Regions from separate parts of the Noviherbaspirillum saxi genome, predicted to be linked through region 2. Evidence: predicted binding sites of a transcription regulator. Region 2 holds the regulator's gene; each other region holds the start of a gene.
The links. Region 2 encodes FNR, which switches genes on or off when oxygen is low (the NO sensors DNR and NnrR bind a similar motif). Its sites were predicted from a motif close to TTGATNNNNATCAA; they were not measured.

Region 1 (4,777 bases), on a different contig from region 2:
GCTGTCGACGCACATACAGCCGGTGGCCGAAGCCGCGAATGCCTTGATGCAGTACCACGAACAGAGCGCCCGCAAGGACTATGAAAAGAATCAGGAAATCTATATCTGGGTGCGCAATAGCTGCCTGTCCGGCATGGCATTTGCCGTCTTGCTGGGTACGGGCATTTGTATCTGGCTGGTGCGTGCGATCGCACGTCCGCTGGCCGATGCGGTCGACGTCGCCAGGCGCGTAGCTTCCGGCGATCTGACCAAGGAAATCGTCGTCGACTCATCGGATGAAACCGGGCAGCTGTTGCACGCATTGAAGGAAATGAATCAAAGTCTGGTGCGCATCGTGAGCAAGGTAAGGGCAGGCACGGAAGCCATCGCTACGGCGTCGAGCCAGATCGCGTCGGGCAACCTTGACCTGTCGGCGCGTACCGAAGCGCAGGCGGGTTCGCTGGAGCGGACCGCGTCATCGATGGAGGAACTGACTGCCACTGTCAGGCAAAACGCGGACAGCGCGCAACAGGCGAATCGCCTTGCGGTATCGGCTTCGCAGGTGGCGGTCAAGGGTGGCGCCGTGGTGTCGCAAGTGGTCGATACGATGGGATCGATCAATGAATCGGCACGCAAGATCGTGGATATTATCGACGTGATCGACAGCATCGCGTTCCAGACCAATATCCTCGCGCTCAACGCTGCGGTGGAGGCGGCGCGTGCAGGAGAGCAGGGCAAGGGATTTGCCGTGGTCGCGACGGAAGTGCGTCATCTCGCGCAACGCTCTGCCGCCGCAGCAGGCCAAATCAAGGCCTTGATTGACGACTCGGTGGAAAAAGTCGATATCGGCGCCAAGCTGGTCGATGAAGCGGGGGCGACCATGCACGATATCGTCGCGAGCGTGCGTCGCGTGACCGATATCATGGGAGAGATATCCACTGCGAGCAAGGAACAGACCGATGGTCTCGAACAGGTCAATCAGGCCATTGCGCAGATGGATGAAGTCACGCAGCAGAATGCAGCCCTGGTGGAAGAAGCGGCCGCCGCCGCAGCGTCCTTGCAGGACCAGGCGGTCAGCCTGTCACAAGTGGTCAGCTTATTCACCTTGTCGGGTACCGACACCGTTGCGCGCGCGGGCGGTGAAGCCATTCGTCTGATGCCGCCAGCCTGCCCGGCGCATGCGGGCAATAGCGATCGGGAAGAATTCTGCGGCCATTGACACGCCATCAGTGCGACATCAGCACCGGTATCGTCGCGGACGCCAGCAGGGTGCGCGTTACTTCGCCAAGCACCAGCTCGCGAAAACGCGCGTGGCCATATCCGCCCATGATGATCAGGTCTGCCCCGGTATCCGAAGCAAGCGCACAGACGGCTTCGCCGACCGGACCGTCGGCACGGCGCTGCAGCAGTTCGGCCCTGATCTCATGGCGGCGCAGATAATGCACGATCTCGGTTCCGGGCGGCATGCCGGGCGATCCGGAAGCACGAGCATTGAAGATGACGACATCGACCTGCTGAGCACGCTGCAGCAGAGGGAGCGCGCTAGTGACCGCGCGCGCGGCCTCCATGCTTGCATCCCACGCGATCAGCACCTGATTGCCGATATTGTCGAATCGGCCCGTGTGCGGGACCAGCAACACCGGCCGCGCGCAATTGAGCACGACATACTGCGCAAAATCGGGCATGACTACCGGTGAGATTTCATTTGGATCGTTTTGCCCGATCACGACGAGATCAGCATAGCGTGCCTGCAGGCAAATACCAGCGCCGGCTTCGTCATCCACCAGGCGTTTTTCGAAAGAGTCCAGACCGAGCTTGCGCGCCGTGACATCGAAGTCTTCCAGTCCGCGCCGTGCGCGTTGCCGCAGAAAGTCCAGGTGGGTGCGCAGATTGGGATCGAGCTCCGTCAGCATGCGTGCCTGTACCAGATAGCGCGACGCGCCTGTCATTGCGGTCCCGATCAAGTGGGCTTTTTCCGTCATTGCGACTGCCGCCGCCAGCTTGATGCGTTCGCCTGCACGTATTGACTCGTCCACATGCACGAGTATGGTCTTGTATGACATGATGATCTCTCCGGACATTTTGCCCTTGCGGTCTTATGTCCTGTTGCCAAGTGATGCGCTAGTTAGACAGGGCAATTTTCCAATGACCGCTTTCGATGATCTCCACTTTGACGAGCATCAAAGTTGTGGTTTCAAAGGGGCAGCGTATGCGGCGGCATGCAGCACGATGCAACAATTGCTTGATTCTGTCCGTCCGCGCCATAGAATAAAAAATTGGGCATTTAAAGACTCGGAGCCGTGATGCACCGCCGGCATACCATCAACATGCTGCTTTCCATGCTGCCCTGCAATTTGCAGGCATCCTCATCGGTCGGTGGCTAGTCGTGACCACTGCCTCGTTCCGTTTCTACGCAGAACTGAACAATTTTCTTGTGCCATCGCAAAGGCAACGTCTTTGCAGCCATCCATGTTCACGCGACGCTAGCGTCAAACACATGATCGAGGCGCTGGGGGTGCCGCATACCGAGGTCGAACTGATTCTTGTGGATGGCGTATCCGTCGATTTTTCATACCGCGTCGATGACGGCGAATTGATCAGTGTCTATCCCTGTTTCAACGAGATAGACATATCACCGCTGGTTCGACTGCGGCCGCGACAATCCGGCATCAACCGCTTTATCGCCGATGCGCATCTCGGACAGCTCGCGCGCAATCTGCGCATGCTGGGGTTCGATGTCCTGTACCGCAACGACTATAGCGATGCCGAGGTGGCCCGCATCGCGGCGGATGACGGACGGATTGTGCTGACACGCGACCGCGACCTGTTGATTCGCAAGGAAATCGTGTATGGCTGTTACCTTCATGCCATCAATGGCGACGAGCAATTGTCGGAAGTGCTCGTCCGCTTCGATCTTGCGCGCTCTGCACAGGCTTTCAGCCGCTGCCTGAACTGCAATGGCATTTTGCAAACCGTCGCGAAAAGGGATGTCGAGCATCGCGTACCGCTGCATAGCAGGCTGGTGTACGACCGGTTCTATGAATGCCAGGGCTGCGCGCACGTGTATTGGGAAGGCTCGCATGTGGTACGCATGCGTCAGCGTGTGGCGGAAATGCTGGGCAGTGCCGGCGTGGCGGACAGATAAATCCGATGCTGTCGTGTGTCTGCGTGGGCAAAGCAGGATGCAGTGATTGCCTTTGCCGAATCGCGATTAATGCAGCCGCAGATTTTCTTCCGATCGCAGCAGTTTGCCAAACTTATCCGCCGGCATGGGTTCGCTGAAATAGAAGCCCTGCACGCTGTCACAGGCATGCTCGCGCAGAAACTCGAACTGTTGCCGCGTTTCCGTGCCTTCTGCGATGACGCTGCATTCCATGCTATGTGCAAGGCTGATGATGGCCTTGGTAATGGCCGAATCGCTGTGGCTCGATGGTAATGCCTGCACAAACGACTGATCGATCTTGACTGCGCGTATTGGAAACTGCTTGAGATACGAGAGTGAAGAATAGCCGGCGCCGAAGTCGTCGATCGCGACGCTGACGCCCAGTTGTTGCAAGTTCTTTAGCACTTGGACAGCCTTGTCGGGCTCGGCCATCACGGCGGTCTCGGTAATTTCCAGTTCGAGATAGCACGCTTCCAGCCCGGTCTCTTCCAGGATGGCCGAAATATTATCGATCAGCCTGTCATCGACCAATTGCCGCACGGACAGATTGACGGCTACCTTCAGACGTGCAGAACCGGATACCTGCCATGCGCGGTTCTGGGCGCAGGCCGTGCGCATCGCCCAATAACCGATTGAATGAATCAGGCCGGTATCTTCAGCCAGCGGAATGAAGCGCTGCGGCGGCACGTCACCCAAGGTGGGATGCCGCCAGCGCAACAAGGCTTCCATACCGCTGATGCGGTTGCTCAGGATATCGACCTTGGGCTGATAATGGATGGAGAGCTGATGGTTTTCAATCGCGCCGCTGAGAGCAGACTCCAGTGCCAGTCTTTCCTGTGCATCCCGGTTCATCGCGGGCGAATAATAGCGGTAGCTGTTGCGGCCGACTTCCTTGGCACGGTACATCGCCTTGTCTGCATGCTTGATCAGGGTATCGGCATTGCTGCCATCGGTCGGAAAGCTGCTGATGCCGATGCTGGTGCTGATGCGCAAGGGTTCCCGCCCGCCGTCGAACGGCCGGCGGAATGCGGCAAGGACTTTTTCGGCAATGATGCCGCCGCGATGCGGCTCGTCGATGTTTTCGACCAGGACGACGAATTCATCGCCGCCCAGGCGTGCGACCGTGTCGGATTCACGCAAGGTGCCCTGCAATCGTTGCGCGGCTTCCCTCAACACCAAGTCGCCGACGGCATGCCCCAGCGTATCGTTGATCATCTTGAACCGGTCCAGGTCCAGGAACAGCACTTCCAGCGAGCGCCCGGGCCGCTCTGCGATGGTCAGCGCATGCTCCAGCCGCTGGTAAAACAGCACGCGGTTCGGCAAACCCGTGAGCGAGTCGTAATGCGCGAGATAAGCCATCTGTTCCTGGGTGCGCTTGCGGTCGGTGATGTCGCGAATGACATACATCGATGCGAATTTTCCGAGATGCATGAAGGCGGAAGAACAGATCTCGACATCGACTTTTGTGCCGTCGAGCCGGACAACGGTGTTTTCCAGCGCGGGAAGCACGTCGCCTTGTTCCAGCAATCGTGTCCGTTCGCGTACCAGTTCATGAAATTGCGGTTCGATAAAGCGAAACAGCGAATGTCCGACGATGTCGTCGATGCGCGTGGCGCCAACCAGCGTGATTGCGGC
Region 2 (4,777 bases):
CGGTTGCGCCGCCTGCATCGACGCCTGCGACATGGTGATGGACAAGATCGGCACGCCGCGCGGCCTGATCCGGTATGCGACGGAGAATGCGATGGTTCAGGGATTGGGCGCGGCTGAAATCCGGCGGCGCGCATTTCGGCCGCGCATCCTGATTTACAGTGGAATCCTGTTCGTGATCGTCGCGCTGTGCGCCGGCTCGCTATTCATGCGCACGCCGCTGAAAATGGATGTGATTCGCGACCGTGGCGCAATGGGCCGCGAAGTGGAAGAAGGCATGATCGAAAACGTGTACCGGCTGCAGATCATGAATACCGACGAACGGCAGCATCGCTTTCGTATTTCGGTGAGCGGAATCGATTCGATCGCATTGGCGAGTCCGGACCAGGTGGAACTCGCGGCAACCGATTCACGCGGCGTTCCGGTGCGCGTGCGCATCGGACATGGAAAAGGCGAGAAGGGGGCGAACAAGATCGCGTTCGAGATCGTGGCAATCGACGACGAAAATCTGCGGGTGAAGGAAGAAGCGGTATTTATCGTACCGCGTTGAACGAGGAGCATCGAAATGCAAATGAATACGACACGCGCAACATCCGCCGCGAAAGCGCGCCCCTGGTACACCCATCGCTGGCCGTGGCTATTGATGCTGGGACCGGCGCTGGTCGTGATCGCGGGAATCCATACCACCTGGATCGCCTTTACCCGGCAGGATGCGCTGGTGGTCGATGACTATTACAAGGAAGGCAAGGCCATCAACCAGGATCTGCGGCGCGACCGCATTGCCTCCGACATGGGCTTGCACGCCTCCCTGCGCTATGACGCGGCGGCCGGCAAACTGTCGGGCTCCGTGCTCGGGCTGGGCGAGTCCGCATCCGGCCGGCTATCGATCAAGCTGGTGCATTCGACCCAGCCGGAAAAAGACATCAGCCTGCTGGTGCAGCCGGACGGGGGCGGAACATTCGAAGCGAGTCTGGCGATGCTGGACATGGCGCGCTGGCAAGTGTTGATCGAAAGCGAACAGCGCGACTGGCGGCTGCATCAGACATGGAACTGGCCGCAGCAGCGTTCGATACAGATTGCCGCGGAGACGTCCAGATGAGGTTGTCGTCATTCCCGGTTTTACGAATGGATTCCCGTTTTCGGGAAGCCCGCATCTTTTTTGCTAAAGCCGGAATGGAAATCGACAGTGCCGATTTAACAGCAGGACAGCGGGCAAGACGGAGGATGCCGGAATGACAAGATTGATCATGGTGGTGTTATGGCCGTCGTTTCTGGTGGCCATTATTGCGGAAGGCTTTTTCTTTTCCTTGTTCGATCCGCATGATCTTGCATTGGTCGGGACGCATATCGACGTGCCGCCGCTTGCGGTTTACACAATAGGCTTTTTCTGCTTCTGGGCGTTTTGCTCGCTGGCGAGCATGCTGACTTGTTATCTGCATGCGGTGCCGAACGACAGAAAATTGCCGTTCTGACCGCCGCATCCGCAGGATGTTTAGGCACAGGTCTGCGTTCCTGCGGCGACCGCCTTCAGCATGCCTGGCTCCAATAGTTCAAGGTCGCGATTGCTGACTTTGATCCATCCGCGCTTCTTGAACTTCGACAGCAGCCGACTGATGCTTTCAATCGTCAAACCCAGGTAGTTGCCGATTTCCTCGCGCGTCATCCGCAACTGGAAGCTGGTCGACGAGTAACCGCGTACGGAGTAACGCGACGACAAATTGGTTAGGAAAGCGGCAAAGCGCTGCTCCGCACGCATGTTGCCGAGCAGGAGCATGACGCTTTGTTCACGCGTGATTTCCTGGCTCATCATCCTGTGAAAGTGATGCAGCAGCGGCGGCATTTCGCCAAACAGGCCTTCCAGCCGCGAAAACGGAATCTCGCAGACTTCGCTGTCTTCCAGCGCAATCGCGTCGCAATGGTGGCGCTCGGTACTGATCGCATCCATGCCGAGCAATTCGCCGGCCATCTGGAAGCCGGTCACCTGCTGGTCGCCGTTCGGGTTGACCTGATGTGTCTTGAAGTGACCGAGGCGAATCGCATACAGCTTGGTGAATGGGTCGCCGACGCGGTACAGATGGGTGTCGCGCGGCACCTTGCGGCGGCGGCCGATGATCTGGTCCAGCCTGTCCATGTCCGCTTCCTTGAGTCCCGTCGGCAGGCAGATCTGATGCATGCTGCAGGCCGAGCAGCGGGTGCTCATTTCCTGGCGGTGCGATGTGGGGGCGGGCGATTGGGCGAGTATGGGAATCATGTCGGCGGACCTGTCAGAGTTTGCTTGGAGCGGTGAAGTCCTGCTGGCCGCAGGGCGTCGCCGCCGTTTGCAGTGGTAATGCAATCGCTGTGCCATCTGCGATATGGATCGCGACGATTCCCTGCAAATCCGCATGCCGTCTGGTTCCCGACCTCCCGGCACCGCATCGCATCTACAAACTTGTCTTATCCGCCGATTCTCAAAAACTGGAAGCTGAAAGGACGATTCAGCGCGTCTTCAGATTCAGGAAAATATTGACTGCAAAAACGACAATGCCAAGCGCGGCGACGATTTCCGACATCGCCAGCACCGGTATCAGGCCGCGACTGCCGGTGACGACAAAAGACAGTGAAACCGCCATGACCGGAAGCGAGATATTGGCCAGCCAAAAGTGAACGCGTGCCAGCTTGCTTTCACCCGCATCCGGAAACACGCTGTAAATCAGGCCAGCCAGCGCCATCGTCGCCCAGCCGAGCAAATTGACGTGGGCGTGGACCGGTCGCAGCGCGAAGTTTTTGCTTGCGCCCATCATGATGCCCATTGCGACGCCGATGATCAGGTAGACCACGGCGAGCTTGAGCCAGATGACTCCTACACGGGAAAAGGCGGGCAGGGCGGGGGTAGTGGTTTGCATGGCATCCTCTTGTGTAATGACGGTAAAGATGAAGTGATCAGGCATTGACGGCTTCACGAGCGTGGCCGCGCAGCGCAATCGGGCCCATCAGCTTTGCGACGCTGACGACGACCGCATCCGGCTGCGGCATGAAAGCCTGCTCCAGCATATAACTCGACGGCGCGGGCGCATCCGGACCGGTCAGACGGATGATGGGCGCTTTCAAGGCATCGAAGGCATGCTCGGTAATGATCGCGCTGACTTCGGCACCCACGCCGCACATGCGGCTCGCTTCATGCACGATCAGGACCCGCCCGGTCTTGCGTGCCGAACGCAGGATCGCTTCTTCATCCAGCGGCTTGAGCGAGCGCAGATCGATCACTTCGGCCGAGATGCCTTGCTCCGCAAGCTGTTCGGCTGCCTCCAGACAGGTATTGACCATTTTCGCGTAGGAGATGATGGTGACATCCTTGCCTTCGCGTGCGATCGCCGCCCGCCCCAGCGGGACCAACTGTTCGTCATCCTGCACCTCGCCGGGGACATGGCCGAGCGCCATGTCGACGAAGAACAGCACCGGATTGTCATCGCGGATCGCCGACTTCAGCAGGCCTTTGAAATCGGCTGCATTCGAAGGCATGACGACTTTCAGGCCGGGACTGTGGACGAACCAGGCCTCGAGATTGTGGTTGTGCTGCGCGCCCACGGTCCATCCGCTGCCGGTCATCGCGATGACGACCATCGGAAATGCGAACTGCCCGCCCGAGATGTAACGCAGCTTGCCTGCGCTGTTGACGATCTCATCCATGGCAAAGCACAGAAAGGGCGCAAACAGCAGATCGACCACGGGACGCAGTCCGGTTGCGGCAGCGCCTGCTGCGGTGCCGGCGATGATGCCTTCGGCCAGCGGCGTGTTGCGCACGCGTTGGCCGCCGAATTCGGCAAGCAGGTCCTGGCGTTTGGTGGCGACGCCTTCGCCGAACATCAGTACGCGCGGATCGCGCCGCATTTCTTCGGCCAGCGCCTGGGTAATCGCTTCGTTGACGGTGATCTGGGACATGGCGCGGCTCCTTAAGCGTAAACGTCGGTCGTCAATTCTGACGCGGCCGGGAAGGGTGAGTTGAGTGCAAACTCGGCGGCTTGCGCGATGGTTTTGGCGACCCGGGCTTCCATTTGCGCGATGTCGCTGGGGCTGATTTCGCCGCGCGCGATCAGCTTTTGCTGCATTTGCGCGATCGGGTCGCGCTCGCGCCATTGCGCAAGTTCGTCGGCAGCGACATACGCCTGATCGTCCGGTTCGAAATGGCCGCGCAGGCGGTAGGTATAGGTTTCCAGCAGATAGGGTTTGCCGGTTTCATGAATGCGTGCAATGGCTTCGCGGGTTGCGGCATGCACTGCTTCGACATCGTTGCCGTCGACCGTGCGGCTTTCCATCCCATAGTTTTTCGCCCATGCGCTCACATGGTCGCCGATCATGGTTTCTTTGCGATGAACATAGGCTTGCCACTGGTTGTTTTCGCACACGTAAAGGATGGGCAGCTTCCATACCGAGGCCAGATTGAGCGATTCGTGGAAAATGCCTTCGCAGGCTGCGCCATCGCCAAAAAAGCAGGCCACGATACCCGGTTGCTTGAGCATGGACATCGACAGCGCGACCCCGGTCGCCAGCGACAGTTCGCCGCCGACGATGGTCGAAGTCAGCAATACGCCCAGCTCCTTGGCCGAGATATGCAGCGAACCGCTCTTGCCCTTGCAATAGCCGGTGCTGCGGCCCATGACTTCGGCAAACAGGCGCCCTGGGTCCGCGCCGCGCGCCAGCAGATGGCCGGCGCTGCGGTGGTTGGTGAGAATGCGGTCGTCTGTGCTGAGCGCGCGCACCACGCCGACGGCCGATGCTTCCTGACCGACCGATGTGCAGG
Region 3 (4,777 bases), 130 kb from region 2:
ATATCGCAGGCATCGGCATCGCCAAGCGCGAGATCGCGCGCCTGAAGCGCATTGCTTCGCTCGAAACCAAGAACCGCAAGCCGCTGATCGAAGATCCGATGTTCGCGTCACGCATCGCGCAAATCGAAATCGACTTGACCGCGCTCGAAATCACGAACCTGCGCGTCCTCTCGGCCGAAGCCGAACGCCGCGCACCGGGTCCGGAAGCGTCGATTCTCAAGATCAAGGGCACGGAAATCCAGCAAGCGATCACCGAAGCGCTGGTGCAAGCGGTCGGCACCTATGCCTTGCCGCTGCGCCGGGAAGCGATGGCGGCCGGTTACCAGGGCGATGCAGTCGGACCCTTCTATGCGACGCCGCTGGCGGCCAACTACCTGAACATGCGCAAGCTGTCGATCTACGGCGGCTCGAATGAAATTCAAAAGAACATCATCTCGCAGATGATCCTTGGCCTGTAGGAGCAGAAATGGACTTTACCTTCACCGAAGAACAGCAGATGCTGCTCGACACCACGCGACGTTTCGTGGCCAAGGATTATGGATTCGAAGCGCGCCGCCAGATCAAGGAAAAATCGGCGGACGGTTTCAGCCGCGAGATCTGGCAAGGCCTGGCCGATATCGGCCTGCTGTCGTTGAATGTGCCTGAAGCCGACGGCGGCCTTGGCGGCAGCGCGATCGACAATATGCTGGCGATGAATGCGGTGGGCGAAGGCTTGCTGCTGGAACCCTATCTCGCCTGTGCGGTACTCGCTACCAAAACCCTGGCACTGCTGGGCAACGATGCGCAGCGTGCGGAATGGCTGCCGGCATTGGCGGCCGGCGAAAAAATCGTGGTACTTGCCCACGATGAACCCAAAACACGTTTCGACCGCCTTGCCATCGATACGCGTTCCTGGCCGGTAGGCAACGGCTATCTGCTGACCGGCCACAAGTGCGTCGTCACGCATGCCGGTTCGGCCGATATGCTGCTGATCACGGCCCGCATCGGCAAGGCCGATGAAACCGGTCCGCTCGCGGTCTTCTGCGTCCCTGTCGATGCGCCCGGTCTCGACAAGACCACCTACAACACTGTCGACGGCGTGCGTGCCAGCGATGTGCGGCTCAATCAGGTATTCGTTCCCGCCACCGCCCTGCTTGACGGCGGTGCGGATAGCGAAGCAAAGATTGCCGAGGTATTGGACTTCGGCCTGGCGGCCGTCTGCGCCGAAGCGGTCGGCGCACTCGACAAGCTGCTGGCGGCGACAGTCGAATACGCACGCAACCGCAAGCAGTTCGGCCAGCCCATCGGCAAGTTCCAGGCCCTGCAGCACAGAATGGCTGACATGGTGCTGCATATCGAACAGGCGCGCTCCATGAGTTACCTGGCGGCGGTGCGTTGCACCGACACCGATGCAGCCACACGTGCGCGCGCGATGTCGGCGGCCAAGGTCGTGATCGGACAGGCGTGCCGGTTCGTCGGCCAGCAGGCGGTGCAACTGCATGGCGGCATGGGTGTCACCGATGAACTCGATGTCAGCCATTACTTCAAGCGGTTGATGGCCATCGAACTGCAGTTCGGCAGCACGGACCAGCATCTCGAACAGTACGCGGCGCAACTGGCCTGATGAGTACTTGGGGAAGGCATTTCATGCCTTCCTTTTCCGCATGGGTAACTTGCAAGGAACCACAACAACAAGACCGGGAGACCGCAGCTGCCACGGCCCCTGTATGGCACCGGTGCCCTGCCCGATTTCGCGCCACCGGCACGCCGGCTTATCCTTGAAAGGACATTCAAATGGCTTACAAAACCATTCTCGTGCATGTCGACAAATCACGCCGGGCCGAGCAGCGCATGGAACTCGCGGCAAGCATTGCGGCCCGGCAGAATGCCCACCTGATTGGCGCCGCAATGACTGGGATATCTCGGTATGCTTACCAATCCGGAGCCCTTACCCAAGCAGACCCTCACCTTACAGACCATCTGATGGTGCATCTGGATCTGCTGCGCGAACGGGCTCGCGAGGGCTTGCAGAATTTTGAACGCATCGCCCGCAACGCTCAGGTACGCTCGTACGAATCGCCGCTGATCGATGATGCCCCCAACATGGGTATCAGTCTGCGCGCACGCTACAGCGACCTTACGGTGATCGGTCAGTTCGATCCGGACGGCAGGTCGTCCCTGATACTGCCGAACTTTCCCGAGTATGTCGTCATGAATTCCGGCAGGCCGGTTCTGATTGTTCCCTTTGCCGGACAGTTCAATACCGTGGGACGCAAGATAATGATTGCCTGGGACGGCAGCGTGGCGGCCACCCGCGCGGTCAACGATGCGCTTCCGCTACTGCAGCAGGCCGACATTGTGTACATTGCGGTTTTCGATCAAGAGCCCGACGACGAAACGCATGGCGATCAGCCCGGCGATGACATCGCGCTCTTTCTCGCGCGGCATGACGTCAAGGTCGAGGTCACCCGTGAAACGACGAAGGACGATATCGGCAATGCCTTACTATCGCTCGCGGCCGATGTCGATGTCGACATGATTGTAATGGGCGGTTATGGTCATTCCCGCTTCAGCGAAATTTTGCTGGGCGGGACGACGCGCACCATGCTCAAGTCGATGACGGTCCCGGTGCTGATGTCGCACTGAAGAATCCCCCCCCACGCCGACATCCTCGATAGCGGCTAGCCACTTTTGCGGTGCCTGCATGCATCTTCCTTTTCATTAAGGCAGTCAAAGCGACCGCTTAATTTCGATAGTTCCGGGCACACTTGATCCAGATCAGTTTTTTCCGGCAAGCCCATGCCTATTCTTTGTTCATTCTCCTTCCGAAAAGCATGCAATGGACAATCCCACACAGTCGGCGTCGATGGCGCCGGAAAGACTTGCCAGTGGATGGCTCGGCATCCCAGCTTCCCCGCATCCACGGCATGAGGACGCCGGAAAGAATCTTGACCGCGTATTGCAGGCGGGGATAGGCCGATTCACCGGCGGCATTTCGCCGGCCGCAATCTGGATGGCCTATGTCGACTGGATCATTCATTTGCATCTGTCTCCTGCCAAGCAGGAAGAATTGCTGCTGGATGCCTGGAACAAGCTCGGACGCTGGAATGAATACGGCTGGGATCTGGCGCGCCATGCCGGTCAAGCGCACGACACCGGCGTCAGGCCGCTGCCTCAGGACAAGCGTTTTATCGATCCGACTTGGCAACAATGGCCGTTCAATGTTGCGTATCAGGGGTTTCTGATGACGCAGCAATGGTGGCACCGTGCCACGACGGATATCAGCGGCGTGTCGCGTCACCATGAAGATGTAGTTACATTTGGCGCACGGCAACTGCTAGACATGCTGTCGCCATCCAACTTTCCCATCACCAATCCCGTGGTGCTGCATGAAACCATACGCAGCGGCGGCCTCAATTTCTGGCGCGGCGCCGTCAATGCCATCAACGACTGGAAGGAAGAGATCACCGGAAAACCATCCGAGCAGCCATACAAGGTCGGAGAAACGCTCGCGGTTACGCCGGGCAACGTGGTGTTCCGCAACCGGCTCATTGAACTGATCCAGTACACGCCGACCACGCCGACCGTACATGCGGTTCCCGTGCTGTTCATACCGGCATGGATCATGAAGTACTACATCCTCGACCTGTCGCCGCATAACTCGCTGGTGCGCTATCTGGTTGGCAAGGGTTACACCGTATTCATGATTTCATGGAAGAACCCGCATGCGAACGACCGGGACTTTTCCATGAACGACTACCGCGAACTCGGCGTCATGGCCGCCGTCAATGCGATCTGCAGCATCACCGGTGCGCCCCGCGTCAGCGCGGTCGGCTACTGCCTTGGCGGTACGCTGCTGTCGATTGCTGCGGCCACGATGGCCCGCGATGGCGATCAGCGGCTCGCAAACATGACGCTGTTTGCCTCGCAGGTCGATTTCAAGGAGCCGGGCGAGCTTTCGCTGTTCATCGACGAAAGCCAGGTCGCGCTGCTGGAATCGATCATGTGGGAGAAAGGCTACCTCGACAGTAAGCAGATGGCGGGTGCCTTCCACATTCTTCGGTCCAATGACCTGATCTGGTCGCGACGCCTGAACCAGTACCTGCTCGGCCGGACCGAAACGGTGAACGACCTGATGGCATGGAATACCGATACCACACGCATGCCCTATCGCATGCATACCGAGTATCTGCGCGATCTTTTCCTGGAAAACAAGCTGGCTGAAGGCCGTTATGAAGTCAGCGGACAGCCGATCGCACTGACCGACATCCGAGTGCCGATCTTTTCGGTCGGTACGCTGACCGATCACGTCGCACCCTGGCGATCGGCGTACAAGATCCATCTGCTGACCGATACCGACGTCACTTTCCTGCTGACCAGCGGCGGGCACAATGCCGGCGTGGTATCGCCGCCCGGACACCCCAACCGCCGCTATCAGGTCGGCACCAGCGCGCATCACGCGCCATATATCGACCCGGAGATCTGGCATGCGAACACGCCGTCCAACGAGGATTCGTGGTGGCCGGAATGGGAAAACTGGATGGCCGCGCGATCGGGGGACCTGGTCATGCCGCCCCGCATGGGTAAGGCGCTGTGCGACGCGCCGGGGACCTATGTACTCCAATCCTGATGACCGCGCCACTGCATCAACGATACCAGCCGTCCCGGACAGAAGTAGTCGAGGATCCATCCACCCTCGACGCCGGCGAGGCCAAGTGAATCACTAATTATCCCGATGGCCTCTTATCCATCCTTCAACAACCTGCGCAGCACCTTACCCGTCCCTGTCGCAGGCAAC
Region 4 (4,777 bases), on a different contig from region 2:
GTGCCCCTAATACTGGATCACCTTCGCTGCAAGGCCGTTGCCATGCTGCTGTACCAGCAAGGTGGGGCTGAGCGGGTTTTGCTGGATGTTGATAACGTTTGAATTTCCGGCCTGCTCGATGATGGCGCGCTGCCCTTCCCCTGCCTGCATGACACTGGCACGATTGGCATGCCCTGACTGCACCAGCGTGATGTCATTGCCGTTGCCTGATTGATAGGAGGCGAACTGGTTGGCGCGCCCCTGCTGAATGGCGTCGATGTCGTGCCCATAACCGCTCTGACTGATTTGCCCGGCATGCTGGTTTCCCTGCTGCGTCAGCGTTGCATCATTCAGATTGCCGACCTGACTGATGCGGGCCAGGTGGGCGTGCATGCCCACCGCGCTGAATTCGGCCGGCCCGAGCTCTGACCGAACCGCCATGTCGCTGGCGAATCCCGGGGCGGCGATTGGCAGGACGATCGCAAGCCTTATCCACCGCAGGGCGAGAAATGCGGCTGCAGATGTATAGACGCGATGAAAGATGGCGGTCACGATCTTTTGCCTTTCATGAAATGGACGAAATTCGCAAGCCTAGTTGCCGACCATGCGCTCGGGCTCCGCTTCGACAGCGGGAGCATCCTCGAGCTGGCTGAGGTATTCGCTGCTTTCCTTCAGATAGGCCTGCAGCACGGGCGAACGCCAGTCAGCGTCGTTCTTCAAGGCCCAAACCTTGTCCTGTAAACCTTGCACGATCAGATGCGCGACCCCGGCTTCAATCGCTTCCTTCACGCACAGCTGCGACGGCTCGTTGCGGGTGTAGCCGGCTTCCAGCTCAAGCAGCTCCTTGAAGTTGACGAAGCGGAAAACACCGGTCGAGAGTTCGTACGAATAGATGGTCTTGGTTGTTGAAACGCTGTTGAGGATTTGCCCGCTGCGAATGTCGACGGTCCTGAGAGTGACGGTGACCTGATCGACCCGGTATTGCGTCTTGGCGCCGACGCCAAGGTAGCGTGCACCGGCGCCGCCGGTTCGCACATTGGTTTCGTAGGCGACAATGCCGCCCTCGATCAGTATCGTCGCCGGCACCAGCGCCGGCAGGTTGATTGTCGGATTTTTGTCCTGCGGAGTTTCAAGCGCCCGAACGATCTTCCTTTCAGTAAGCAGGTTCTGCAGATTTTCCCGCTCGACCGGCGTAAACCAGCCGGAATCCTTCAACGCCTTGACCAGCATCGATGCCGCACCTTGCGTGACGGTGGTCGAGAATGAACTGTCGGGAGCGGGCTTGTACTGCCCCGTCTGATCACGAAAGCCATACACCGCCGCGACGACTTTCCCTTTAGGCTCGGGCAAGCGAAGCAGGTCGCGCGTCACGCGTGTCGGGGGCGTAAGCTTAGCGTTCGCGACGGCATTGGACGGCGCTTGCATCGATGCGCAGCCGGAAAGAAAGGCCACCAGCAGAAATAGCGAAACCATGCGAGCCCACGTGACCGCAACATGGCTCAATGAATCAAGACTCATGGCTGCCCCACCTGGAACGAAGTCGAGGCACCGGTCACCTTATCGGTGGTGGTTACCTGCAGCAAGCCACCGCCAAGGTCGGAAATCTGGATGGAGAAATTTCCTGTACTGACGGTACCGGGCACAAGTTGCCCGTTTGCGCCCATGATTCCCGAGGTGGCGGCCGAAGCAAGGCGACTCAGCACGGAACGTTCGAGGATGTCGTTGAACTGCTGCAGCGAGGATTGCTGATTGGTCTTGCCGGGTAGCGGGGCGTCCGGATCCTTGGTCTTGTTTTGCGCCTGTGCCGCATTCAGCAGGACCGAACCGTTCAGTACGTTGCCGCCAAATGCAGGATTGACCGGCGTGTAGACCAGTTCGGATGCACCGGCGGATTGCAGCCACAGGCTGGCCGCTAACAAGACAGCAAGATGAAATAGGTGACAGAGCCGCTTCATGCTTTCCATGCGTATCATCCAAGTCGTCAAAGTTCGTCCGGACCCAGATCGGGTTCCCGAAATAACAGGCGCTCCACTTCCGTGTCCGCGACCATCTGATAAACCGCTTCCGTTGCCTGTTCGCTCAAGGCTTTGATCCCGGCTCTGGCCGTCGGCAGTGGGGCCTGGAAAATCCGGCGCTGCCGGAATTCGATCCAGACCTGACTGCCCCAGCGCGCCGATGGCCGCTCGGTGATTGAAATCGCGTATCGCTCACTCAAGTCACGATCGCGCCAGTTAGCGACGAAATACTGAAAAAACTCTTGTCCGGCGACCGTGACTGCCTGATTGACGACGACACCGCCAAAGGAGTCGTGCGAATCGGCTTTTGCGGCGATCGAGACATTCGTCGCAGCAGCAGCGATAACGGGAACGCCGTAAGCCGCCAGCGCGGCAGTAGCGAATACCCACACCATCAATGCACCAGCCTTCATTCGCATTTCCTTGCCATAAAATCAATTGTCTTTTAGGCAACCAAAGGAGGGCGATGTTGATGGCAAAATTAATAATTGTCAATAAATTAATTGACTATTTTGTAACATCGGCGGGGGTTATTACCGTGCTTTCGGAACAGCACCGAGGGCGTGACGGGAGAAGGTGGGGGGCACCCCGGTGATATAATGCGGGCGCTTGTCTGCAGTGCTTTTGTAGAATTCAGCTGCAAAATATCCTCTGCAGACGCGAGACGGACACCCGGTTGCGCAGCCAACCGATTCCTTTTGCCAGATACGGCGGCTTCTTTACCATATGGGGTTTGAGATGTGGCAGCGCCCCCTCTTCCTTTTACTTTTTTTCGCGTCCATCGCCATGCCAGCCGTTGCGGTGGAGCGTCCATTTCCGCCCCACGCCAAGCGCGGCAAGATGACGCCTGCACCGTATCCGGCGATCGTGATGGAAGGTCAACAAAGACAGCTGGCGCCGGGCGCGCGCATATGGAATGAAGACAATCTGGTGCAGATGCCAGCCTCGCTGCGCGGCAGCGATCTGATCGTCAACTACACCGAAGATGCCAACGCCCATATCGACCGAGTCTGGATTCTCGATGCCCATGAGGCGAGCGAATCGATCGTTAAACAAACAAGTCGCAAGCAGTAAAACACCATGTCCAAAAAAGTCTTTATCAAAACCTTTGGCTGCCAGATGAACGAGTACGACTCGGACAAGATGGCAGATGTGCTGAACGCCGCCGAAGGACTCGTCAAGGCCGAAACGCCGGAAGAAGCCGACGTCATCCTTCTCAACACTTGCTCGGTGCGCGAAAAGGCGCAGGAAAAAGTGTTCTCGGACCTGGGTCGTCTGCGCGAGCTCAAGCTGACCAAGCCGGACCTGGTGATCGGGGTCGGCGGCTGCGTCGCATCGCAGGAAGGCGAAGCGATCGTCAAGCGTGCACCTTACGTCGATGTCGTGTTCGGACCGCAAACCCTGCACCGCTTGCCGGAGCTGATCAATCAGCGCCGCGCGACCGGCCGTTCGCAGGTCGACATCAGTTTTCCCGAAATAGAAAAGTTCGACCATCTGCCGCCCGCCCGGGTCGAGGGCGCGACCGCATTCGTGTCGATCATGGAAGGCTGCAGCAAGTATTGCAGCTATTGCGTGGTGCCTTATACCCGCGGCGAAGAAGTCTCACGGCGCTTCGAGGATGTGCTGGCCGAAGTGGCGGGATTGGCCGCCCAGGGCGTCAAGGAAATTACCCTGCTGGGGCAGAACGTCAATGCTTATCGCGGCACGATGGCCGACGGCGAAATCGCCGACTTTGCCTTGCTGATCGAATATGTCGCGGAAATTCCGGGCATCGAACGCATCCGCTTCGTCACCAGCCATCCGAAGGAATTCACGCAGCGCCTGATCGATACCTATGCCAAGGTACCCAAACTGGTCGATCACCTGTACCTGCCGGCGCAGCATGGTTCGGATCGCGTGCTGATGGCAATGAAGCGCGGCTACACCGTGCTGGAATACAAATCGGTCATTCGCCGCTTGCGCGAAGTGCGTCCCAACATTTCGGTTTCCAGCGATTTCATTGTCGGCTTTCCCGGCGAGACCGAGGCCGACTTCGACGCGTTGATGAAGCTCATCAATGACATCGGCTATGACACTAGCTTCAGCTTTGTTTTCAGCCCCCGTCCCGGCACGCCGGCCGCCAATCTGGCCGACGACACGCCTTATGAAGTCAAGCTGAAACGCTTGCAGCACTTGCAGGCAACGATAGAAGCCAATGCACGACGCATCAGCCAGGACATGGTCGGCAGCGTACAGCGCATCCTGGTCGAAGGTCCGTCGAAAAAGGATCCGCAGGAACTGCAGGGCCGCACCGAGAACAACCGCGTCGTCAATTTTTCGGCCGGTCCGCATCCCGAGCGCCTGGTCGGACAACTGGTTGATGTCACTATCGTGCAAGCCTTCCCCTATTCATTGCGTGGCGAACTAGTCATCAAACAATGAATCTCAGCGAAACGAACAATTCACTTTGAAACCAAAAATTCCTGCCCAACCACAACATTTCATTCCGGAGCCGCTAGACAACAAGCGTCTTGCGCATCTGTGCGGCCCAATGGATGAAAACCTTCGGCAAATTTCAGCTGCGCTCGACGTCACCATTTTCCGGCGCGGCGAAAAATTCATCATCAGCGGCGCCAATGCATTGCGTGCGGTAGAACTGCTGGAAAACTTTTACCAAATCGCAGACAAGGTGATTTCCGTCGAAGACGTACAGCTCGCTCTGGTAGAGCAAAGGGCGGGTACTCAGGAAGACGAAGCCAAGACCGAAGAAGCCGAGGCGGACGATGCCGAGCATATCGCGCCCG

Region 1: a site for FNR is predicted at 2,150-2,163, ahead of D3871_RS12385 (universal stress protein). Genes of this name have one in related genera too.
Region 3: a site for FNR is predicted at 2,748-2,761, ahead of D3871_RS23075 (PHA/PHB synthase family protein). Genes of this name have one in related genera too.
Region 4: a site for FNR is predicted at 2,476-2,489, ahead of D3871_RS13625 (CsgE family curli-type amyloid fiber assembly protein). Genes of this name have one in related genera too.

What each region holds. Positions count from the first base shown of each region.
Region 1 is NZ_QYUO01000001.1:2,631,750-2,636,526, reverse strand. It holds gene D3871_RS31340 (methyl-accepting chemotaxis protein) at 1-1,198, shown strand, start outside; gene D3871_RS12385 (universal stress protein) at 1,206-2,042, opposite strand; gene D3871_RS12380 (Mut7-C RNAse domain-containing protein) at 2,366-3,124, shown strand; gene D3871_RS12375 (bifunctional diguanylate cyclase/phosphodiesterase) at 3,191-4,777, opposite strand, start outside.
Region 2 is NZ_QYUO01000002.1:1,502,269-1,507,045, reverse strand. It holds gene ccoG (cytochrome c oxidase accessory protein CcoG) at 1-547, shown strand, start outside; gene D3871_RS22535 (FixH family protein) at 569-1,096, shown strand; gene D3871_RS22530 (hypothetical protein) at 1,230-1,469, shown strand; gene fnr (fumarate/nitrate reduction transcriptional regulator Fnr) at 1,490-2,197, opposite strand; gene D3871_RS22520 (heme-copper oxidase family protein) at 2,475-2,882, opposite strand; gene D3871_RS22515 (alpha-ketoacid dehydrogenase subunit beta) at 2,920-3,918, opposite strand; gene D3871_RS22510 (thiamine pyrophosphate-dependent dehydrogenase E1 component subunit alpha) at 3,930-4,777, opposite strand, start outside.
Region 3 is NZ_QYUO01000002.1:1,631,420-1,636,196, forward strand. It holds gene D3871_RS23060 (acyl-CoA dehydrogenase family protein) at 1-458, shown strand, start outside; gene D3871_RS23065 (acyl-CoA dehydrogenase family protein) at 467-1,603, shown strand; gene D3871_RS23070 (universal stress protein) at 1,774-2,625, shown strand; gene D3871_RS23075 (PHA/PHB synthase family protein) at 2,819-4,609, shown strand; gene D3871_RS23080 (AMP-binding protein) at 4,723-4,777, opposite strand, start outside.
Region 4 is NZ_QYUO01000001.1:2,884,305-2,889,081, forward strand. It holds gene D3871_RS13610 (hypothetical protein) at 7-531, opposite strand; gene D3871_RS13615 (CsgG/HfaB family protein) at 571-1,497, opposite strand; gene D3871_RS13620 (curli assembly protein CsgF) at 1,494-1,943, opposite strand; gene D3871_RS13625 (CsgE family curli-type amyloid fiber assembly protein) at 1,961-2,407, opposite strand; gene D3871_RS13630 (hypothetical protein) at 2,733-3,068, shown strand; gene miaB (tRNA (N6-isopentenyl adenosine(37)-C2)-methylthiotransferase MiaB) at 3,075-4,415, shown strand; gene D3871_RS13640 (PhoH family protein) at 4,441-4,777, shown strand, end outside.